DNA from 3 places in the Streptomyces sp. NPDC050211 genome. Region 2 is predicted to be linked to each of the others. Evidence: riboswitches for the same ligand, from Rfam matches in the RefSeq annotation. Region 2 holds a riboswitch; each other region holds the start of a gene.
The links. Region 2 has a riboswitch for cobalamin ahead of AB0I98_RS04705 (iron ABC transporter permease). Riboswitches for the same ligand answer to the same signal wherever they lie in the genome.
Positions count from the first base shown of each region.

Region 1: it holds a riboswitch for cobalamin, as region 2 does, so the genes downstream of both, metE (5-methyltetrahydropteroyltriglutamate--homocysteine S-methyltransferase) here and AB0I98_RS04705 (iron ABC transporter permease) in region 2, are expected to answer to the same signal.
Region 3: it holds a riboswitch for cobalamin, as region 2 does, so the genes downstream of both, AB0I98_RS11500 (ribonucleoside-diphosphate reductase subunit alpha) here and AB0I98_RS04705 (iron ABC transporter permease) in region 2, are expected to answer to the same signal.

Region 1 is NZ_JBFALC010000003.1:33,099-35,355, reverse strand. Features, by position in the region: gene metE (5-methyltetrahydropteroyltriglutamate--homocysteine S-methyltransferase) at 1-1,049, opposite strand, end outside; cobalamin riboswitch at 1,200-1,428, opposite strand; gene AB0I98_RS04165 (SpoIIE family protein phosphatase) at 1,427-2,257, opposite strand, start outside.
Region 2 is NZ_JBFALC010000003.1:155,445-157,701, forward strand. Features, by position in the region: gene AB0I98_RS04695 (helix-turn-helix transcriptional regulator) at 1-791, shown strand, start outside; gene AB0I98_RS04700 (DUF397 domain-containing protein) at 773-961, shown strand; cobalamin riboswitch at 938-1,084, shown strand; gene AB0I98_RS04705 (iron ABC transporter permease) at 1,130-2,182, shown strand; gene AB0I98_RS04710 (heme ABC transporter ATP-binding protein) at 2,182-2,257, shown strand, end outside.
Region 3 is NZ_JBFALC010000008.1:194,348-196,604, forward strand. Features, by position in the region: gene mctP (monocarboxylate uptake permease MctP) at 1-363, shown strand, start outside; gene AB0I98_RS11495 (GNAT family N-acetyltransferase) at 438-938, shown strand; cobalamin riboswitch at 961-1,120, shown strand; gene AB0I98_RS11500 (ribonucleoside-diphosphate reductase subunit alpha) at 1,242-2,257, shown strand, end outside.

The DNA of each region.
Region 1 (2,257 bases), 120 kb from region 2:
ATGTCCCGCTCGGCCGCCGTGTCGAGGGGGACGTGCAGCAGGGAGCAGGAGGCCGCGACGTCGACCCTGTCGGCCAGGCCCAGCAGGGTGCCGAGCGTGGTGAGCGATGCCGACAGGTCGTTGACCCAGATGTTGCGGCCGTCGACGACACCGGCGACCAGCCGCTTGCCGGGCAGCCCGCCGACCGCGGCGAGGGCGTCCAGATTGGCGGCGGCGGCCTCGGTGAAGTCCAGCGCGAGCCCGTCGACCGGGGCCTTGGCCAGCACCGGCAGCGCGTCGCCGAGCCGGTCGAAGTACGAGGCGACCAGCAGCCTCGGCCGGTCGGTGAGGGCGCCGAGCTCCCGGTACGCCCGCTCGGCGGCGTTCAGTTCGGCCGGGGTGCGGTCCTGGACGAGGGCGGGCTCGTCCAGCTGCACCCACTCGGCGCCGGCGGCGCGCAGGTCGGCGAGGACCTCGGCGTACACCGGGAGCAGCCGGTCGAGGAGGGTGATGGGGTCGAAGTCGGCGGCCACGCCGGGGGCGGGCTTGGCGAGCAGGAGGTAGGTGACGGGGCCGACCAGGACCGGACGCGCCGTCAGACCCAGGGCGAGGGCTTCCTTCAGCTCGGCGACCTGCTTGGCGGAGTCGGCGGTGAACACCGTGTCCGGGCCCAACTCCGGGACCAGATAGTGGTAGTTGGTGTCGAACCACTTCGTCATCTCCAGCGGCGCCACGTCCTGGGTGCCGCGCGCCATGGCGAAGTAGCCGTCCAGGGCGTCCGCTTCGACGGCGGCCCGGTGCCGCTCGGGGATCGCGCCGACCATGACGGTGGTGTCGAGGACGTGGTCGTAGTACGAGAAGTCACCGGTCGGCACCTCGTGGATGCCGGCCCCGGCCAGCTGCCGCCAGTTGCCGCGCCGCAGTTCGGCCGCGGTGGCGCGGAGGGCGTCGGCGGTGACGCGGCCCTTCCAGTAGCCCTCGATCGCCTTCTTCAGTTCCCGGTGCGGGCCCTGGCGGGGGTAGCCGTACACGGTGGCCCGTGCTGCCGCGGCTGCGGGCTTGCTTGTCACGGAGATCTCCTTCGCGAGATGAATCCCTGAGATCCCGGAGACGGGACGAGAACGCGAAGGGTGACCAACCGGACGGCAACGGCCACTGGCCGTCCGCTCGGTGGTACGCCGACCCGCCCTCGAGGTCACCGGGATGTCCGCGCACGAGTGGTTCGCACACGGGCAGTTGGCAGGTCTTCGGACTCACGGGCACGTCTCCTCGTCGTACGAGGAGACATCTACTGGCCGTCGCTTCCCAGGTCCGCTTCATGGACCCAGTGCGTATGACGGCGGTCGTTCCCGTTCACCGCTGCGGGGCAGTCCCGGATTCCCACCGGGTTCCCTCTTGCGACGCATCCCGCCTGGCGGACGGGGGCGAACCAGCTGCGTCGGCCAGCTTAACCCGCAGGGGGCAACGGCTGCTCGAACCACACAACCTTGCCCGTGCTCACCCGAGTTGCCCCCCAGCGCTCGGACAGCTGGTCGACCAGGAACAGCCCGCGTCCGCCCTCGTCGCTCAGCCGGGCGTGGCGCATCCTCGGCACCACGGGCGAGTCGTCGCCGACCTCGCAGCGCAGCACGTCCGTGCAGAGTAGCCGCAGGGTGATCGGGCGGGAGGCGAAGCGCACGGCGTTGGCCACCACCTCGCTGACCATCAGCTCGGTGGATTCGAGCAGGTCGTCGAGGCCCCAGCCGTGCAGGGTCCTGCGAGTCAGCCGGCGGGCCTGGCGCGCGGTCTGCGGGCGCGGCGCCATGTACCAGTAGGCGACGGTCTCCGGCAGGATGCCCTCGAACCGGGCCGCTAGCAGCGCGATGTCGTCGTCGCGGTCACCGGCGCCCAGGGTGCCGAGGGCCTGGTCGCACAGGTCTTCCAGGGTCGGCGGCGCGGATCCTGAACCGGTCGCGCGCAGCCGGGCGCAGAGCCGCTCCACGCCGGTCATGACGTCCGAGTCGCGGGACTCGACCAGGCCGTCGGTGTACAGCAGCAGGGTCGCCCCGCCCGGCGCGTGTGTCTCGACCGACTCGAATCCACCGCTGCCGACACCGATCGGCGCTCCGGGCGGGACGTCCAGCACCTCGACGCCGCCGTCGGGACGCAGCAGCACCGGCGGCAGGTGGCTGGCGCTGGACGCGATCAGCCGGTGCAGGACGGGGTCGTACAAGGCGTACAGGCAGGTCGCGGTGTGCTCGCTGCCCAGGCGTGCCGCCTGCTCGTCGAGGTGGTGCAG
Region 2 (2,257 bases):
CGGAACTGAAGCGGCACCGGGAGGATAGGGGGCTCACTCAGGTCGAGTTGGGGGCGCGCGTCTTCGTCTCGGGCGCCTATATCGGGCAGTTCGAGCAGGCGATTCGAAAGCCGCAGTTGGATATCGCCCAGCGGATTGATGAGGTGCTGCAAACCGACGGTATTTTCGAGCGGCTGTGCCGGAAGCTGATTGACGACAAGCGGTATGCGGATTACTTCGCGAGGGCGGCGGAGTTGGAGCGGCTGGCGACGAAGATCTGCACGTTCGCGCCGACGCTTGTGCCGGGCCTCCTGCAGACCGCCGCGTACACACGAGCAGTGACGCTTGCGAGCAACCCCTTCGCCACCGACGCCCACATCGAGGAGAAGATCGCGGCGCGCATCGAACGGGCGCAGATCCTGGACGACGTTACAGGGCCCGTGTATTGGGCGATCCTGCACGAACACGTGCTGCGCATTCCGGTCGGCAGTGCAGCCGAGATGGCTCAGCAGTTGGACCACATCGCAGCGCTGGTACGGCAGCGGAAGGTGCTGGTTCAGGTGCTCCCGACCGCTGTTGGTGCGTACCCCCTCATGGGCCGGATGGTGCAGCTCATGGAGTTCGAGGACGCACCGCCAACCGCCTATACAGAGGCCGTGTATTCGGGGAACCTGCTGGACGATCCGGCCCTAGTGAAGCGCGTACAGGGGGCATACGATCTGCTCAGGGCCGCCGCGCTGCCGCCGGAGGCGTCCCTGGCCCTGATCGAATCGGTGGCGGAGGATCACAGACGATGCGCGAGTACGACTTGACCAACGCGCGCTGGCGCAAAAGCACGTACAGCGACGACAACGGCGGCGAGTGCGTCGAGGTCGCCGACGGAGTCCCCGGTGTCGTCCCCGTCCGCGACAGCAAGAACCCCGGCGGCCCCGCACTCCTCATCGGCGAAGCCGCCTGGGTGGCTTTCATCCGGGCCTGCTAGTCTCCCCGAGCCTCCTGCGGGGGAAGTCCGGTGAGAGTCCGGCGCTGACCCGCAACGGTGTGTGCGTGAGCCCCTTGGGCCGACGTGCAAGCCCGATTACCCGCAGGCGGTTGCCAGCCCATTGACCGCTCGCCGAGGACTGCGAGCCGAGGCGAAGGACCGCCGAGCGTGCGCCCCTCCCCAGGCCGAACAACCGTGCCGTTGCTCGTCGCTGCCCTCGCGATCCTGCTCCTCGTCTCCCTTGTCGCCGGCGTCGGGTTGGGTGCCGCCGGGGTCGGCTGGGGTGACGTCCTCCGTTTCCTCGGGGCCGGGTTCACCGGGGGAACCATTCACTCCGCGGACGTGGCGTCGTACACGATCGTCTGGGAGATCCGGCTGCCGCGTGTCGTGCTCGCTGCCGTCGTGGGGGCGGGGCTTGCGACGGTTGGGGTGGCCGTGCAGGCGATGGTGCGTAATGCGCTGGCCGATCCGTTCGTGCTGGGGATTTCGTCCGGTGCCGCTGTGGGGGCCAACGCGGTCATCCTGCTCGGGGCGTTCGCGGGGCTCGGGGTGTGGGCGCTGTCGGTGTCGGCGTTCTGCTCGGCGCTGGTCGCGATGGCGATCGTGTACGGCGTGGCGCGTTCCGCGACGCACGGGCTGACGCCGCTGCGGCTGATCCTGACGGGGACGGCGCTGGCGTACGGCTTCGAGGCGCTGACCACGGTGATGGTGTTCGGCGCGGCCCGGGGCGAGGCGGCCCGGTCGGCGATGATGTGGCTGCTGGGGAGTCTGGGCGGGGCGACGTGGCCGCGGGTGCCGATCGCCGCCGTGACGGTCGTCGCCGGGTGGGTGTGGCTGCGGTGGCGGGCGGAGGCCCTGAACGCGCTGGCGATGGGGGACGAGACGTCGGCGACGCTGGGGGTGCAACCCGGGCGGCTGCGGCGGGAGTTGTTCCTCGTCACGGCGGCGGTGACCGGGACGGTCGTCGCGGTCAGTGGGGCGATCGGGTTCGTCGGGCTGATGGTGCCGCATGTCGTACGGATGCTGGTGGGCGCCGATCACCGGCGGGTGCTGGCCGTCGCGCCGCTCGCCGGGGCCGTACTGCTGGTGTGGGCGGATGTGCTGTCCCGGCTGCTGCTGGCGCCTGCGGAGTTGCCGGTCGGGGTGATCACGGCGGTGGTCGGCGTCCCGGCCTTCCTGCTGCTGATGCGGCGCGGCGGCTATGCGTTCGGGGGGCGCTGATGCGGCTCGACGTGGAGGGCGTGACGGTCGAGGCGGCCGGGAAGCGGCTCGTCGACGAGATCAAGCTCACCGTGG
Region 3 (2,257 bases), on a different contig from region 2:
CAGACCTTCCCGGCCCTGGTCGGCGGCCTCTTCACCCGCTGGTTCCACCGCTGGGCCCTGCTCGCCGGCTGGGCGGTCGGCATGATCTACGGCACAGTCGCCGCGTACGGCGTCGCCTCCCCGACCCAGGACCACTTCGGCGGCTCCAACAAGGAGATCCCCGGCATCGGCGAGATGGGCTACATCGGCCTCACGGCGTTCGTCCTGAACCTCGTGGTGACGGTCGTCCTCACCTTCGCCCTGAAGGCGATGAAGGCCCCCGAGGGCGTGGACCAGACAAGCCCGGAGGACTACACGGGCGAGGCAGGCGACCCGGGAGTCAAGACGGAACTGCCTCCGGCGACTGCCGGCGCCGTTCACTGAGCTGTACGTCAGAGCACGGGCCGTCGGAGAAATCCGGCGGCCCGTTGTCGTACCTGTCCGGCACACTCACCTGCATGGACATAGTGATCCGGCCCGTAGAACCCACCGAATACGGAGCCCTCGGCGACATCACAGCCCAGGCCTACCTCCAGGACGGCCTCCTGACCTTCGGCGAGAGTGACTGGTACCTGGGCGAACTGAAAGACATCGCGAAGCGCGCCGCCGACGCCGACGTCCTCGTGGCCACACAGGGCGACCAACTCCTCGGCGGAGTCACCTTCGTCCCCTCCCCCGGCCCCATGGCCGAACTCGCCCGCCCCGGAGAAGCGGAGATCCGCATGCTCGCCGTGGCTCACGCGGCCCGCGGCAAAGGCGCCGGAGAAGCCCTCGTACGAGCCTGCGTCGACCGGGCGAGAACCGCGGAGCGCACCGCCGTCGTCCTGTCGACCCAGCGCACCATGCACGCCGCCCACCGCATCTACGAGCGTCTCGGCTTCACCCGCGCCCCCGAACGCGACTGGAACCCGATCCCGGGCACCGAGTTCACTCTCCTCACCTATGAATTGACGCTCTGAAGTCACCGCGACACAACATATAGGGGTGTCACCAGAACCCGGCACAAGATGTATGCTCATGCTCGCTGTCGCCGCAGGGGAATCCGGTGCGAATCCGGAACTGTCCCGCAACGGTGTACTCATGCGTGTTCATACACGTATGGGAGTCAGTCCGAGGACCTGCCGACAGCGCGCCCGGCCACCCGGCCGGTGCGCCCGACGTCCGGGCCTCGTGGAATGGGCCGGTGGGCGCGACGCCATGTGCGCTCGTGTGCTGCCCCCTGCCCTCCGCAAGGCCCCGTGCCGAGCGAGGGAGAGCCCCACGTGACCATCGCGCCAGCCGAACCGGCCTCAGCGATCCAGGACACCGACGGTCCGGGAACCGCACTGCTGCGGACCCTGACCGAGCTGACCGCCGACCTCCCCGACGCCGACCCCGGCCGGGTCGCCGCCGCCGCGCTGCGCGGCAAGTCGGCCCGAGCGGACGAGTCGGAGTTGCGCGAGCTGGCCACCGAGGCCGCGGCCGGCCTCATCTCGGAGGACCCCGCGTACTCCCGGCTGGCCGCCCGTCTCCTGACGATCAGCATCGCCGCCGAGGCGGCCTCGCAGGGCGTCACGTCGTTCTCCGAGTCGGTCGCCGTCGGCCACCGCGAGGGCCTCATCGCCGACCGCACCGCCGAGTTCGTACGGCTGCACACGGCCCGCCTGGACCATCTGATCGACCGTGCGGCCGACGACCGCTTCGGCTACTTCGGCCTCCGCACGCTCCACTCCCGCTACCTCCTCCGGCACCCCCTCACCCGCAAGGTGATCGAGACGCCCCAGCACTTCATGCTGCGCGTCGCCGCCGGTCTCGCCGAGGACGACAGCGCGAGGTCCGTCGACGAAGTCGCCGCGCTCTACGGGCTGATGAGCCGCCTCGACTACCTCCCCTCCTCCCCCACCCTCTTCAACTCCGGCACCCGGCACCCCCAGATGTCGTCCTGCTACCTCCTCGACTCCCCCAAGGACGAGCTGGACTCCATCTACGACCGCTACCACCAGGTGGCCCGCCTCTCGAAGCACGCGGGGGGCATCGGCATCGCCTACTCCCGCATCCGCTCCCGCGGTTCACTGATCCGCGGCACGAACGGGCACTCCAACGGCGTCGTCCCGTTCCTGAAGACCCTGGACGCCTCGGTCGCGGCCGTGAACCAGGGCGGCCGGCGCAAGGGCGCGGCGGCGGTGTATCTGGAGACCTGGCACTCCGACATCGAGGAGTTCCTGGAGCTGCGCGACAACACCGGTGAGGACGCCCGCCGTACGCACAATCTGAACCTCGCGCACTGGGTCCCCGACGA